3 regions of the Pseudarthrobacter sp. NPDC080039 genome follow, and region 3 is predicted to be linked to each of the others. Evidence: riboswitches for the same ligand, from Rfam matches in the RefSeq annotation. Region 3 holds a riboswitch; each other region holds the start of a gene.
What was found. A riboswitch is a leader RNA that binds a small molecule or an ion and turns the genes downstream of it on or off. The one in region 3 is predicted to bind S-adenosylmethionine.
Positions count from the first base shown of each region.

Region 1: it holds a riboswitch for S-adenosylmethionine, as region 3 does, so the genes downstream of both, AB0313_RS12305 (cobalamin-independent methionine synthase II family protein) here and AB0313_RS11045 (homoserine O-acetyltransferase) in region 3, are expected to answer to the same signal.
Region 2: it holds a riboswitch for S-adenosylmethionine, as region 3 does, so the genes downstream of both, AB0313_RS06740 (aminotransferase class V-fold PLP-dependent enzyme) here and AB0313_RS11045 (homoserine O-acetyltransferase) in region 3, are expected to answer to the same signal.

Region 1 is NZ_JBFBKY010000009.1:83,450-88,678, reverse strand. It holds gene fbaA (class II fructose-bisphosphate aldolase) at 1-719, shown strand, start outside; gene AB0313_RS12315 (DUF3151 domain-containing protein) at 720-1,142, shown strand; gene AB0313_RS12310 (uracil-DNA glycosylase) at 1,294-1,926, opposite strand; gene AB0313_RS12305 (cobalamin-independent methionine synthase II family protein) at 2,129-3,337, opposite strand; SAM riboswitch class I at 3,350-3,453, opposite strand; gene AB0313_RS12300 (adenylosuccinate synthase) at 3,843-5,132, shown strand.
Region 2 is NZ_JBFBKY010000004.1:189,188-194,416, reverse strand. It holds gene AB0313_RS06750 (metal-dependent transcriptional regulator) at 1-647, opposite strand, end outside; gene AB0313_RS06745 (class I SAM-dependent methyltransferase) at 697-1,455, opposite strand; gene AB0313_RS06740 (aminotransferase class V-fold PLP-dependent enzyme) at 1,549-2,967, opposite strand; SAM riboswitch class IV at 3,005-3,118, opposite strand; gene hisN (histidinol-phosphatase) at 3,271-4,083, opposite strand; gene AB0313_RS06730 (ribosome small subunit-dependent GTPase A) at 4,128-5,229, opposite strand, start outside; gene aroA (3-phosphoshikimate 1-carboxyvinyltransferase) at 5,227-5,229, opposite strand, start outside.
Region 3 is NZ_JBFBKY010000008.1:2,155-7,383, reverse strand. It holds gene AB0313_RS11055 (zinc-dependent alcohol dehydrogenase family protein) at 1-1,038, opposite strand, end outside; gene AB0313_RS11050 (MFS transporter) at 1,047-2,429, opposite strand; gene AB0313_RS11045 (homoserine O-acetyltransferase) at 2,643-3,758, opposite strand; SAM riboswitch class IV at 3,771-3,886, opposite strand; gene AB0313_RS11040 (bifunctional o-acetylhomoserine/o-acetylserine sulfhydrylase) at 4,037-5,229, opposite strand, start outside.

The DNA of each region.
Region 1 (5,229 bases), on a different contig from region 3:
AGCTGGACGGCTTCGTCCTGCCCCTGCTCGAAGCTTCCGAAGCCGAGGTCAAGGCCGGCCGCAACCCGCTGTTCAACTCCCACATGTGGGACGGCTCGGCAGAGACCCTGCAGGAGAACCTGCGGATCGCCCGGGACCTGCTGCAGCGCACCGCCGCCGCAAAGATGATCCTCGAGGTGGAGATCGGCACCGTCGGCGGTGAGGAAGACGGCGTTGAGAACGCCATCAACGACAAGCTGTACACCACGGTGGAAGACGCCCTGGCCACCATCGACGCCCTCGGCTCCGGCGAGAACGGCCGCTACATCACCGCCCTGACCTTCGGCAACGTGCACGGCGTCTACAAGCCCGGCGGCGTCAAGCTGCGCCCGGAGATCCTCAAGGACATCCAGGCGCAGGTGGGCGCGAAGATCGGCAAGGAGAACCCGTTCGACCTGGTCTTCCACGGCGGCTCCGGCTCCTCCGACCAGGAGATCGCCGACGCCGTCTCCTACGGCGTGATCAAGATGAACATCGACACCGACACCCAGTACGCCTACACGCGTCCCGTGGCAGACCACATGTTCAAGAACTACGACGGCGTCCTGAAGGTGGACGGCGAAGTGGGCAACAAGAAGACCTACGACCCCCGCGTCTGGGGCGCCTCCGCTGAGGCCGGCCTGGCAGCCCGAGTGGTGGAAGCCACCAAGCAGCTCGGTTCGGCCGGAAAGACCTTCTAAATGTCGGATGAGTTCCGCCGGAACCTGATGGGTCCGGAGCCCACGCTCCTGCCTGCCGAAACCGAGGTGTACGGGCAACTGGAGGCCGGGCACGAGGCCCTGGACCTGGTGGAAAAGCACCCCACGTCCTCGCTTCTCTGGGCCGTCCTGGCCGAGGAAGCGTGGGCCGAGGGCCGCACCATTGACTCCTACGCCTATGCCCGTGTGGGCTACCACCGCGGCCTGGACGCGCTGCGCCGCAACGGCTGGCGCGGCGTGGGTCCCATCCCCTGGGAGCACGAGCCCAACCGCGGTTTCCTGCGGGGCCTCTACTCCCTGGGCAGGGCTTCGGCGGCCATCGGTGAAGCGGATGAGCCGGAGCGGATCGAGAAGTTCCTTAACGATTCCGACCCCAAAGCCAAGGCGGCCATCGAGGGCTCCTAGGTCCCCACCGGCTCCCAGGCTTCGCTCCGCCCAGGCAGGGAAACCTCGGCGGCGGAGGGCCCCTCCATATATCGACGGCGGCCGGTCAACTTTCGGATGAAAGGTGACCGGCCGCCGTCGTCTTTGGTGGTTGAGCCTGTCGAAACCCTGGCTAGCCCTTGTTGGCGATGCCCGTGCGCGCCATGGCGTCTGCGTAGGCCGTCCGCATGTCCTCGAGGTACTCCTCCTGGCGCGCCGGGGAGCCGGCGAATGCGCGGCCACTCAGTGAGCGGACCTTGTAGGTCTTCAGGCCGCGGCGCCACAGCAGTGGCACTTCGGTCTTCAGGAGAAGGTTGGCCAGCCGGTTGGCTTCCGTGCCGTGTGCCACGATTACCGAGGCCCGGGGGACCAGCGCCAGGAACTTCAGCAGGGGCTTCAGGCCCGCCTGGACCTGGTCCGGGGTGAACTTGCCGTTGGCTTCGCCCGGGACGTGCCAGGGGTGGACGTTCCATGGCATCACGAACTCGGGGCGCAGGCCCAGCTTCCACTGGATGCCGAGCATGCGGGTAGCGGCATCCTGGTCGCCGGGAGTGATGAACCCGGACGGATCCGCCTCGCCGATGTTGGAGAACAGGCTGATGATGCGGCATTCCTCCACGTCATGCATGGGGTCCACATAGGGAACTGTGGTTCCGGGCTTGGCCTCCTGCAGGGAGTCGCACAGTTCGTTGACGGCGGCGACGCTGGGTTCGTAGCGGCGGCTCATGAGCTGTTCGTGGAATGTTTCGGGGGCCAGGGCTGTCATGAAGGGCTGGTTCTCCTGCGGGGATTGGCATTGCTGCCGACACCGAAACGGGCACGCGGGCGCGCGTCATGTCGGTGGCGGTTGATTGGGGTGGGCCGGAGCTCGCCGGCCTTCCCCAGTTTAGCAAGCCCCCGGAAGCGAAACGCCGGCTGCCCTTCCCGGTGATGGAAGGAACAGCCGGCGCTCCGGAATATACTGCCGGCTACCAGAGGCGCTGGGTGGCGCGGCGGGCGCCCTCTCCCAGTGCCTCCAGCTTGGCGAATGCGATCTGCGGGTGGACACGGCCGCCCAGTCCGCAGTCGGTAGAGGCGATCACGTTTTCCCGGCCCACCACGTCGGCAAAGCGGACGATGCGGTCTGCCACCAGGTCCGGGTGCTCCACCACGTTGGTGGCGTGTGAAACGACGCCCGGAATGATGACCTTGCCGTCGGGCAGTTTGGTGTCCTCCCATACGCGCCACTCGTGTTCGTGGCGGACGTTGGCGGCTTCGAAGGAGTAAGCGCCGGCGTTGACCTGCAGGACGGAGCCGATGATGTCCGCGAACGGGATGTCCGTGGTGTGCGGGCCGTGCCAGGAGCCCCAGCAGACGTGGAGCCGGATCTGTTCCTGCGGAAGGTCCCGCAGCGCCCAGTTGGTGGCTTCGACCCGCAGCTGGATGAACTTGAGGTAGTCCTCCAGCGAGGGCTCGGGGTTGATCTGGTCCCAGCTCTCGGCCAGGGACGGGTCGTCGAGCTGGACGGTGAGGCCGGCGTCGATGATGGCCTTGTATTCCTCCCGCATGGCATCGGCGCACGCGTAGACCAGTTCCTCGTCCGTTTTGTAGTACTCGTTGGCCACCCGGGCGCACGAGCCGGGGGAGAGGGAGGCGACGAAACCCTCGGTGAGGCCCGCGGCAGCGAGCCCGGTTTTCAGGTTCCTGATGTCCGATGCCACCAGGTCGTGGCCCGTGTAGGTCAGGGGACCGGCAATCTTGGGCTGTGCCACGCTTTTCCGGTGCGTGAGGATACCGGAGGCAGGATCGTTGTACGCCTCGTTGAAGGCCTGCCGGTCGCGCCGGTCGGGGAAGGAGGTCAGGACCACGTTGCCGGGGGACGAGCGGCGCACTTCGGCCTCCGCCCAGCGGTCCACGTTGGTGGGTTCCAGCCCGCCGAGCCGGGCGAAGGAGTAATTCCACCAGGCCCCGTAATCAACGGTGCTGGACATGGTGTGCCCGTATTCGCCGTCATTGGGGATGTCGATGCCCAGGTCTTTCTGGCGCTGCACTACATCCACTACGGAAGCCTCCAGCAGTTCAAGGAACTCCGGGGTGAGCCCGTTGCTTTCCTTGGCTGCGTTGGCCGCGATGAGCTCAGGGGTGCGGGGCAGTGAGCCGGCGTGCGTCACGCGGATGTGGTCGGTGTTCTTGGGCATGCTGGAACTTCCTTTCCATCGGTCCTGGCAGTAGCACCTTCGGCCGGCAGCGATCTGCCGAACCGTGGTTGCTGCGGCGTCATCAAGCCAGGTCTCTCGGCCGCTCCGGATGGTTCCCTCTCACTTAAATCCAGAGGGCAGGGTCCGGGCAAATCGGCTTTGGTTTGTGTCGGGCCAACATCCTGGTGGTGTCCATGCTCAACGCGGACGGCCGTCCTTCCGGGACTCCTCGCCGGCAGATCTCCGGGCCGGCCGGGGAGGCTGGGGACGAATAGCACGCCGCCCCTGTTGCCCCTCGATGCGTGAAGGGCTGCGGCGGGCCAAACGGTGGATAAAGTGCCATATCCGCTAAACTTGGGTGGTAAGAGCCCCGGAACTCTTGCTTCGCTGTGCTGTCCCAACGCGGCGAAGGCCGGATGTTCGGGGCATTCTCATGAACGGCGCTGTGCGGGCCCGCCACTTGGTGGCCGGACGCGGGCAGCCCGAACGAATGGGGGAGGATCCCATGCCAGCAATTGTGATCGTAGGAGCCCAGTGGGGCGACGAAGGAAAAGGCAAGGCCACCGACCTGCTGGGCGGCCGTGTTGACTACGTCGTCAAGCCCAACGGCGGCAACAACGCCGGGCACACCGTCGTCGTGGGCGGTGAAAAGTACGAACTCAAGCTGCTGCCGGCAGGCATCCTCAGCCCCAACGCGGTCCCCATTATCGGCAACGGCTGCGTGGTGAACCTCGAGGCCCTCTTCCAGGAAATCGACGGACTTCAGGCCCGCGGCGCGGACACTTCCCGGCTCCGGGTCTCCGCCAACGCCCACCTGGTGGCCCCGTACCACCAGGTCCTGGACAAAGTCACCGAACGCTTCCTGGGCAAACGCGCCATCGGCACCACCGGCCGCGGCATCGGCCCCGCCTACATGGACAAGGTGGCCCGGCTGGGCATCCGCGTCCAGGATGTCTTTGACGAATCCATCCTCCGCCAGAAGGTGGAAGGCTCACTGCGCCAGAAGAACGAACTCCTGGTCAAGGTCTACAACCGCCGCAGCGTGGTGGTGGATGAGATCGTGGAGTACTTCCTGTCCTTCGCCGAGCGTCTCCGCCCGCTGGTCATCGACAGCACCTTGGTCCTGAACTCCGCCCTGGACGAAGGCAAGGTGGTCCTGATGGAAGGCGGCCAGGCCACGTTCCTGGACGTCGATCACGGCACCTACCCGTTCGTCACCTCTTCCAACCCCACCGCCGGCGGCGCGTCGGTTGGCTCCGGCATCGGGCCCACCCGGATCTCGCGCTCCATCGGCATCATCAAGGCCTACACCACCCGCGTCGGTGCGGGTCCGTTCCCCACCGAACTCTTCGACGAGATGGGAATGTACCTGCAGAAGACCGGCGGTGAATTCGGCGTCAACACCGGCCGGCCGCGCCGCTGCGGCTGGTACGACGCGGTCCTGGCCCGCCACGCTTCCCGCGTGAACGGCTTCACGGACTACTTCGTCACCAAACTGGACGTGCTCACGGGCATCGAACAGATCCCAGTGTGCGTGGCCTACGACGTGGACGGTGTCCGGCACGACGAAATGCCCATGACCCAGACCGAGTTCCACCACGCCAAACCGATCTTCGAATACTTCGACGGCTGGACCGAGGACATCACCGGCGCCCGCACACTCGCGGACCTCCCGGAGAACGCCCGGAACTACGTGCTGGCACTGGAAAAGCTCTCCGGAACCCGCTTCTCCGCCATCGGCGTGGGCCCCGACCGGGACCAGACCATCGTGGTGAACGACCTCATCAACGACTGATTTCCGGGCACATGCCGCCTGGGAACGGGTGGGTATTACGACGACGGCAGGCACCTTGGCGGGTGGCCTGCCGTTTGTCTTCTGCCGCGGTGGCATG
Region 2 (5,229 bases), on a different contig from region 3:
TCATCGGCAAGGTCGAAGTCGCGGGACGCGCCGGCGCCGCCGATCCGCACCACCAGGGCGCCCCCGAAGGGCCGCCGTCCCACCACTTCGACGTCGGCGTCGAGGTCTATGTCCTGGGCGGCGAGGTACCGGAGCAGTTCGGGATTGTCATCGCTGATCCGCGTGATCCGCCCGCTGTGGCCCTCGTCCAGATCAGCGAGGAGGTGGGCCCGCGGCATCAGCACCTGGCCGTCGGCAGTGGGAATGGGGTCACCGTGCGGGTCCCGCTTGGGGTTTCCGAGCTTGGCGGCGACGCGTTCGATAAAGGTGTCCGATACAGCATGCTCCAGCTGTTCAGCCTCATCATGGACCTCGTCCCAGCTGTAACCGAGCCGCTGGACCAGGTAGGTCTCAATCAGCCGGTGGCGCCGGACCATGGACAGTGCCAGGCGGAGGCCGGGCTCGGTCAGCGTGACGGCGCTGTAGGGCTTGTGGTCAACCAGGCCCTGGTCCTTGAGCTTGCGGACCATCTCCGACACGGAGGAATTCGCCACACCCAGCCGCTGTGCCAGCTGGGAGGACGTGATGGGCTTGTCCTGCCATTCCGTGAATGAATAGATGACCTTGACGTAGTCCTCGATGGAGGAGGAGGGCGCGCTGGTCTTCACAGGCTCAAGCCTACCGGTTTGGCCGGGACGGCACTGTGTGGTGTGCCGGTTACGCCTTGACGGCGCGCCACGCCAGCGTGAGGTATGGAAGGTCAAGCTCCTGGCCCGGGGCGTAGGCGAGGTGTTCATGGAGGTACCAGTCCAGGTTGGACAGAACTTTGGCGCGCGTGGCCTCGCCGGCGCGGAGGTAGTAGCTGCGCGATTTGGTGAGTTCCATCAGGTCTGCCGTGGTTACCGTGTCCTGCCAGTGTGTTACATGCCCTTCGATGCCCCGGAATTCGGGCCCGACGACGGGTTTGTGGCCCGGCCGGTAGATGTCGCCGGCGTGCATGATCCTGGAGAGCCGGTGCACCCACGGCACGGAGGTATCCAACTGGTTCCACACGAGGCCGAGGGTTCCGTGCGGGCGCAGGACGCGGGCGAGCTCCGTGCTTGCCGCCAGGGCATCACACCAGTGCCAGGCCTGGGCAACGGTGACGACGTCGAAGCTTGCGTCCGGCAGGCCAGTCGCCTCCGCAGTGCCGGTCACGGCGGTGGCGGCCCGGCAGTGGGCCTTCAATTGGGCGAGCATGTCTTCCGACGGGTCGACGGCGGTGACGTCCAGTCCCATCTCCAGCAGCAACGCGGTGAACTTTCCGGTTCCAGCGCCGACATCAAGGGCATCGTGGGCTCCGGCGGGGACCAGCCAGCGGGCTGATTCCTCCGGGTAGCCGGGCCGCACCCGCTGGTAATGCCTGCCGCCGTCCTGGAAGCTTTGCCCGAGCTCCCGGCGCCGCCCGTGATCGAGCCTGGGGCCACCCCGAACCACGCGTGGCCTCCTTCTGACGCTGCCGATTGTGGATGTCTTTCGAATCTACCGCACGGAAGGCATCGCCGGCGTGGCGGAAGGAGGCAGCCCGCCCTAGTCGTCGATGCAGGGCGCGGCGCCGGCCGTCCCGGGGGTGTTGGGGGCCCAGTGCGGGTAGGTGCGGGTGTCGTTTGCGGGCACCCAGCGGCCCGCGTCAACCACGTAGTCCCAGCCCAGGCCGTCGGCGCGCAGCGCCTGGATTCCCGCGAGGAGGCGTTCGGCGTCTTCCAGCCGCGAGCCGACGCCGAAGCTCGCCCGGAGGGAGCCGGACGGCAGCCCCAGCCGCTTCAGGAGGGGGTGGGCGCAGAAGCGCCCGTCGCGCAGGCCCACCCCGTGCTCCGCCGAGAGATAGGCGGCCACCAGGCCCGCGTCGTAGCCTTCGACGGAGAAGTTGACCACGCCGATGGTGTCCGTTTCCGGGTTGGTGTCCTTGAAGATCTGGTGGACCGTTACGCCGTCAATGCGCTGCAGGCCCTCAACCAGGAACGAGCGGATGGCGGATTCGTGGGCATGCCAGCGGTCCTGGTCCAGCCCGGCGATCACCTGGGTGGCGCGGGCCAGGGTGGCGGCCCCGAGGACGTTCGGCGAGCCCCCCTCATGGCGGGCCGGTCCGGTGGCCCAGCTGACGCCGTCGAGCCTTGCTTCCTTGACTGCGCCGCCGCCGGCGAGGTGCGGGACGCCCGAGTCCAGCCAGTCCGGCCGCCCCACCAGGACGCCGGCCCCGAACGGCGCGTACAGCTTGTGGCCGGAGAACGCGAGGTAGTCCACGTCGTCGGCGCTGATATCCACCCGCCGGTGCGGCGCCAGCTGGGCAGCGTCCACCACGATCCGGGCGCCGTGCTGGTGGGCCAGCGCGGCCAGGGCGCGGATGGGAAGGATCTCGCCGGTGACGTTGGATGCGCCGGTCACTGCCAGCAGGCTGACCCCGCCCTGCGCCAGTTCGGCACGGACAGACTCCAGCGTGCCGGTGATGGTGTCCGCGGCGACGATGCTGCGGTGCGGGACGGCCTGCCACGGCAGGAGGTTGGCGTGGTGTTCGATGTCCAGGTACAGGACGTCCCCGTCCGGACGTCCTCCAGTTGCGGGCAGGCAGCCAGCCAGCAGATTCAGCGAATCGGTGGTGTTGCGGGTGAAGATCACGGAATCGTCAGGGCGGCCGCCCACGAAGTCGCGGACAATGCTGCGGGCGTTCTCGTACACTGACGTGCTGATCTGGGACGCATACCCGGCCCCGCGGTGGACGCTGGCGTAGTAAGGCAGGATCTCGTTCAGGTAAGCCGAGACCACAGACAACGCGGGGGCTGACGCGCCGTAATCGAGGTTGGCGTAGCGTACGTGGCCGCCGGAAATCAGTGGTGCCTGGATTTCCGCTCCGGTGACGGCGGCGAGGGGCCGGCCGGCAGCGGCGCGGCGTTGATCGGCAGCGGCAGCCTGGGCGATAGCGGGCTGGGGGGAGACGGTGGCAGTTGTCACAGAGACCTCACTTGACTACAGGACTCCGGCATACAGGAATCCGCGCTTGCCGCATCCGCTCCGGACCGGCCTGGTCGTCACCCGGGGCACCCCACCGCGAATGGAGGGTTGCCGGCCAGCAAACCGGGGTTTTGCGCTGGCACTCGTGACCTGCATAAAAGCGTAGGACATGGGGCGCCCAGGATTGAAGCCAGGGCGATTGTTAAGGCGTTTGTTACGCGTGGGCGAATAAACGACGCCGGGCGCCCCCTTTTAGGGGCACCCGGCGTCGCAATATTCGCTGTAGCGGTAAAACCGCGGCTGTTAGAGCAGGTCGTCCAGGTATGGGTTCAGGCGGTGCAGCACTTCCGAGTGCAGGATCGAGTTGGTGGCCAACGCGTTACCGCCGAACGGGCCGTCTTCGCCCTCGAGGGACGTGAACCGGCCGCCGGCCTCCACCACAATGGGCACCAGGGCCGCCATGTCATACAGGTTCAGTTCCGGTTCACAGGCGATGTCCACGGAGCCTTCTGCCACCATGCAGTACGACCAGAAGTCGCCGTAGGCACGGGTCCGCCACACGTCCTCGGTGAGGCCCAGGAACTCGTCCAGGTTGCCGCGTTCCTTCCAGCCGCTGAGGCTGGAGTAGGAAAGGGACGCGTCGGAGAGCTTGGACACGTTGGAAACGCGGAGCCTGGTGGCGGCAGCCAGGGACCTGCCCATGTACGCACCCATGCCTTTGGCCGCCCACCAGCGTTTGCCCAGGGCCGGGGCGCTGACCACGCCCACAACGGGCTCGCCTTCGTCCACGAGTGCGATCAGGGTGGCCCAGACCGGCACGCCGCGGACGAAGTTCTTGGTTCCGTCGATGGGATCGATGATCCAGCGCCGCGAACCGTGCCCGGTGCTGCCGAACTCCTCGCCCAGGACGGCGTCGCGGGGGCGGGAACGCGAGAGCTGGCCGCGGATGGCTTCCTCGGCGGCCTTGTCCGCATCGGTGACCGGCGTCAGGTCCGGCTTGGTCTCAACGCGGAGGTCCAGGGCCTTGAAACGGCTCATGGTCTGGTCATCCACGGAGTCGGCCAGGACGTGGGCCAGGCGCAGGTCATCGTTGTAGCTCGAAGCGGGTTGGATCATGGTTCCAAACTACCGTCTGCCGACGCTTCTGCCGGGAGAACGCGTCAGTTGACGCTGCCGAGCTCCTTGGCGTCCTGCGCTTCCATCCGTGGGTCCGTCCCCAGAAGGCGCCGCAGGGACGCCAGCCTGGCGGGACCGGTGGGCCCGGCGTGTCCATCCGCCACCCAGCCATCGAGCCCGCAGTCAACGGCGCTTGCCGTGTGTTTGCAGCCGCGCTCGCAGCTCTCGATCCCGGGGGAGAGGTCCGGGAAGGAGCGCAGGATGCGGTCAGGGTCCACGTGCGCCAGGCCGAAGGAGCGGATGCCCGGGGTGTCGATGATCCAGCTGCCCGGAGGCGCGTCGGACAGGCGCAGAGCCAGGGCGGAGGAGGACGTGTGCCTGCCGCGGCCGGTCACGGCATTCACCCCGCCGGTGGCACGCTCGGCACCGGTGAGCGCGTTCACCATGGTGGACTTGCCCACCCCGGAGTGCCCCAGCATCACGGTGACTTTGCCGTCGAGGTGCGCCCGGAGGTCTGCCACCGCAGTTATGTCCAGCCGGGCGGAGAGGCCGTCGTCGGACCGCGCGTCTATTCCCGAGGCCTGGGCATCGGCGGTGCGGCTGATGATCACGGGGAAGTCCAGATGGGTGTAGTTGGACAGCAGGTCCGCCGGATCCTTGACGTCGGCTTTGGTGACCAGCAGGATCGGCTCAATGCCGGCGTCATAGGCCGCCACCAGGGCGCGGTCGATGAACCCGGTGCGGGGCTCGGGGTTGGCTGCGGCCACCACGATCACCAACTGGTCCGCGTTGGCGACCACGGCCCGCTCCACGGGGTCGGTGTCATCTGCGCTGCGCCGCAGGAGCGTCTTCCGGTCCTGGATCTTCACCAGCCGGGCCAGGGTGTCAGGCGCCCCGGACACGTTTCCAACGAGCGATACGAAGTCGCCGGCAACCACCGGCGACCGGCGCAGCTCGCGCGCGCGGGCGGCGATGACTACACGCTCTTCCTTCGAGTCCTCATCCACCACAGCCGTGTACCGGCCCCGGTCCACGGTGATGATCCGGCCGGTGACGGCATCGTCATGGCTGGGCCGGTCCTTGGTACGTGGACGTGAGCCTTTCTTGTTTGGGCGGATGCGAACGTCTGATTCGTCCCAGGAATCA
Region 3 (5,229 bases):
AACCGGCAGCCTGCCCTCCCGCCAGTACGCGAGGTACTTCGGAATGTCCCGGCCGGGGACGGCATCGCCCATATAGGAGCCCAGCAGCCGCTTGCCCGCTCCGGCGAACTGCAGGGCCGGTACCGTCAGCTCGGCCGAGGGGTGGGGCAGTCCCACCGATACCACCGCGCCGCCCCGGGTTACCCGCTCCAGGCACGAGGCGATCACCCCGGCCGAGCCCACCGCTTCAATGGCAACATCCACTCCATCGCCGGCCGCTTCCGCGATCAACCGGTCCGCATCCCCAGGCGTACCCACAGCCGTGGCACCGGCGTCCAGGGCAAGCTGGTGTTTGCCCTTGTTGGGGTCGATGGCGATCACGCCCGTGGCACCGGCAAGGCGCGCGGCCATGACAGCGGACAGGCCCACGGCCCCGAGGCCGAAGACTGCCACGGACTGCCCGGGAGTGACTCCGGCAGTGTTGAATACGGATCCCATTCCGGTGAGCACGGCGCAACCGAACATCGCGGCGACAGTGTCCGGGACGTCGTCGTCTATTACCACCACTGATTCCCGCGCAACCACTGCGTAATCGGCGAAGGCCGAGACACCGAGGTGGTGGTTGATGCGCTCCCCCGACGGCGTCCGCAGCAGGGCGGGACCGTGCAGCAGGTCGCCCGAGCCATTGACCTCCGCTGCCCGGTGGCACAGCGCGGGGCGGCCGGACCGGCATGCCCGGCACTGGCCGCAGCTCGGCACGAAGACCAGTACCACGTGGTCACCCACGGACACGTCGGAGACGCCGTCCCCTACCTCCACAACGCGGCCCACGGCCTCGTGGCCCAGCGCCATGGGCAGCGGCCGGATCCTGGAGCCGTCCACTACTGAGAGGTCCGAGTGGCACAGGCTCGAGTAGGTAATGGCGACGCCCAGTTCACCGGCCCGGGGCCTGGGCTGTTCCAGTTCCTGGACCTGCAACGGGCGGGACTCGGCATAACGCTGCGTTCCCGGGGCCCCGGCAGCGGGAGGGACGGTTGAGTAGAGGACGGCGGCTTTCATCGGTTCCCTTATTTCTTGGCGGCGGCCAGCAGGTCGGCTGTGCCCTTGGCGTCGGCGGCATCCACGTCGTGCAGCGAGATGCCGCGGGTTTCCTTCAGGAAGAAGACGGAGACGGCGGTGATGGCGCAGGCAATGAGCAGGTAGACGGCCACGGGGACGGATGACTTGTAGGTGCCCAGGAGCGAGGCGGCGATGATCGGAGCGAGCGAACCGGCCACGATCGAGGTCACCTGGTAGCCCAGGGAGACCCCCGAGTACCGCATCCGGGTGGGGAACATTTCCGCCATGATGGCAGGCTGGCCGGCGTACATGAAGGCGTGGAACACCAAACCGATCATGATGGAGGCCAGGATGATGAAGTCGTTCTTCGTGTCCATCATGGGGAAGGCGAAGAAGCCCCAGGTGGCGCCCATGACGGCTCCGGCCATGTAAACGGGTTTGCGGCCGAAGCGGTCCGACAGCTTGCCGACCATGGGCACGACGGCGAAGTGCACGGCGTGGGCAACGAGCAGCAGGAGGAGAATGCGCGTGGTGTCGGCCTGGACCACGGTCTTCAGGTAGGTGATGGAGAAGGTCACCACGAGGTAGTACAGGATGTTCTCCGCGAAGCGCAGGCCCATGGCGGTGAAGACGCCGCGGGGGTAGCGGCGGAAAACCTCGGCCACACCGTAGCCTTTGTGGCCGGCATCCACCTCTTTGCGGGCCTCCAGGAAGATGGGGGCGTCGTTGACCTTGGTGCGGATGTAGTAGCCGATCAGGACAATCACTGCGGACAGCCAGAACGCCACGCGCCAGCCCCAGCCGAGGAATGCTTCCTGCGTCAGCGTGGAGGACAGCACGAACAGCACGGCCGTGGCCAGCAGGTTTCCCAGCGGCACGGCGGACTGCGGCCAGCTGGCCCAGAAGCCCCGTGACTTGCTGGGGCTGTGCTCCGCGACGAGGAGGACGGCGCCGCCCCATTCACCGCCGACGGCAAAGCCCTGGGCAAACCGGAGGACCACCAGCAGCGTGGGGGCCCAGTAGCCGATCTGCTGGAACGTGGGCAGGCAGCCCATGAGGAAGGTGGAGACGCCCACCAGGATGATGCTCAGCTGCAGCAGCTGCTTCCGTCCAAACTTGTCGCCAAAGTGGCCAAAGACGATGCCACCGATCGGACGGGCCACGAACCCGACGGCATAGGTGAGGAAGGCAGCGATGATGCCGTCCAGGTCGGTGCCGGCATTGGGGAAGAAAGCCTTCCCGAACACCAGCGTGGCCGCTGATGCGTAGAGGAAGAACTCGTACCACTCCACGACGGTTCCGGCCATGGAGGCCGCGACCACCTTCTTAAGGCCTGAGGCCTTGACCTCGGTTTCCTCGGTGCGCCTTGCGGCGGGGCTTTCCGTACTCATGCGAACTCCTTCGGCGTCGTCGTCGACACCACGGGGACAGTCAATGGCCGCGGGCGTGGTGCACACATGTGATGCACGCCACGAAGGCCGGTCCCGATGAGTATGGTCTGCCTGCCGGCCAAGCTCAACGCCCATTAGTGCAGAATGCATCTGCAGGAATGCACAAGCAGCCGCCTTGCACGGCGGGACGCCGGGCGGGCCGGACTAGCGGGGCTAGACCAGGAAGCTGCTCCTCAGCTGGCCGCCCAGCTGTCCAATCTCGGTCAGGAACCCGTCATGCCCGATCGGAGCCTGGATGATATGGACGTCCACGTCGCCGGGCAGCGCCTGCGCCAGCTCGCGGGACTGCGACGGAAAGTAGAGCCGGTCGGAGTCGACGGCGGCCACGAAGAACCGCGCGGTGGACGTGGCCAGGGTCTCGGGCAGGGTTCCCCGGCCCCGGCAGATGTCGTGGCTCATGAGTGCCTCAGTCAGGGCGATGTAGCTGTTCGCGTCAAATCGCTTCACCAGCTTGTTGCCCTGGTGGTCCAGGTAGCTTTCAACCTGGTACCGGCCGCGGGCCGCCAGCACCTCCCCCCGGAAGGGAGACTCAGGCGCCTGGGGGGCCCGGCCGAAGCGGCCTTCAAGTTCGGTTGCGGACCGGTAGGTGATGTGGGCGATCCGGCGGGCCAGCGCCAGCCCTTCCTCCGGTGACGGTCCGCCATAATAGTCGCCGCCGTTGAAGTGCGGGTCCTGCCTGATGGCCAGGGTCTGGGCCTGGGCAAAAGCAATCTGTTCCGCCGTGCTCGCGGCTCCTACGGCGATGACGGCGCACCGCTGCACCCGCTCCGGATACGTCACGGCCCACTCCAGGGCGCGGGCGCCGCCCATGGATCCGCCCAGGACGGCAAACCAGCTGCTGATGCCCAGCTGGTCCGCCAGCCGGGCCTCCGCTACGGTGCTGTCGCGGAGCGTGACCAGGGGGAACCTGGAGCCCCAGGACTTCCCGTCGGGCGCGGGCGACGACGGGCCGGTGGATCCGTAGCAGCCACCCACGATGTTGATGGAGACCACGAAGAACCGGTCAGTGTCCACCGGGGCGCCGGGGCCAGCCAGCTGTTCCCACCAGCCCTCTTCGTCGGTGTCGCCGCGGGTCACGTGCGTGCTGCCCGTCAGGGCATGCTCGATCAGGATGGCGTTGCTGCCGTCCTGGTTCAGGGTGCCCCAGGTTTCGTAGGCCAGCGTGACGTCCGGCAGGTACCCTCCGGCCTCAAGTTCGAGGCCGCCGATGGAGGCGTAACGGACGATTCCATGTTCGGGGGCTGTGGTTCGGGTGACGGTAACCGTCATGGCAAGACCTCTTCTACGCGCTTGCCCGCCGTCAATTGGCCGGCAGGCCAGGTCCTCACCCGGGGCACCCCACCGCGGAAGGAGGGTTGCCGGCCAGCAAGCCGGGGCTGTCACTGGCACTCATGACCTGGTTCGAGTGTACGAAACACCCCCCGCTCCAGGCCAAGAGTGTGACTGGTTGTGACTTCCCGGCTTGCTGCGCTCCCTGCCCATTCCGCCGGACTGGCCGCCCGGCGTCGTACGTGTGTTCCTAAGCGCCCGTTGCCTGGCGCTTGCTGCTAGGCGCCCTTGGCGGCGCGGAAGCCGGCTTCCAGGTCAGCCAGGATGTCGTCGATGTGTTCGAGGCCGACGGAGAGCCGCACCAGCCCCGGAGTGACGCCGGCAACCACCTGCTGCTCCGGAGTGAGCTGGCTGTGGGTGGTCGACGCCGGGTGGATGACCAGGGAGCGCACGTCACCGATGTTGGCCACGTGGGAGTGCAGTTCCAGCGCGTCGACGAAGCGCTTGCCCGCCTCCGCGCCGCCGGCCAGGTTGAAGGAGACGACGGCGCCCGTCCCCTTGGGCCCGTACTTGCGGCCACGCTCATACCAAGGGCTGGACGGCAGCCCGGCGTAGGCGACCGATTCGACGTCGTCCCTTGCCTCCAGCCAGCGTGCCACCTCCGTGGCGTTGGCAACGTGGCGCTCCACCCGCAGGCTCAGCGTCTCCAAGCCCTGGGAAATCAGGAAGGCGTTGAAGGGCGAGACCGCCGACCCGAGGTCGCGGAGCAGCTGCACGCGGGCCTTGAGGATGTAGGAGAGGTTCGCTCCCAGCGCGCCGCCCTCGCCAAGGTCACGCGCGTAGACCAGGCCGTTGTACGTGGGGTCAGGAGTGTTAAAGCCGGCGAAGCGCTCCGGATCCTTGCTGAAATCGAACTTGCCGGAGTCGACGATGACGCCCGCAATGGCCGAACCATGGCCGCCCAGGTACTTGGTGGCCGAATGGATCACGATGTCGGCGCCCCACTCCAGAGGTCGGATCAGGTAGGGAGTGGACAGGGTGTTGTCCACGATCAGGGGAACGCCGGCCTCGTGGGCCACCTCGGAGATGCCTTCGAGGTCCAGGACATCCTGGCGCGGATTGGAGACCACCTCACCGAAGAAGAGCTTGGTGTTGGGCCGGACGGCGGCGCGCCACTGGTCCAGGTTGTCCGGATCCTCCACAAAGGTGACCGAAATACCGAACTTCTTCAGTGTGTGGGCGAACAGGTTGTAGGTTCCGCCGTAAAGGCTGGGGCTGGCCACGATGTGGTCGCCGGCCTCGGCGATGTTCAGCACCGCGAAAGTCTCTGCGGCCTGCCCGGAACTCAGCAGCAGCGCCGCGAGGCCTCCTTCGAGGCTGGCGATCCGCTGCTCCACGGCGTCCTGCGTGGGATTGCCGATCCGTGTGTAGATGGGCGCCAGCTCGGCCAGCGCGAAGCGGTTGGCTGCGC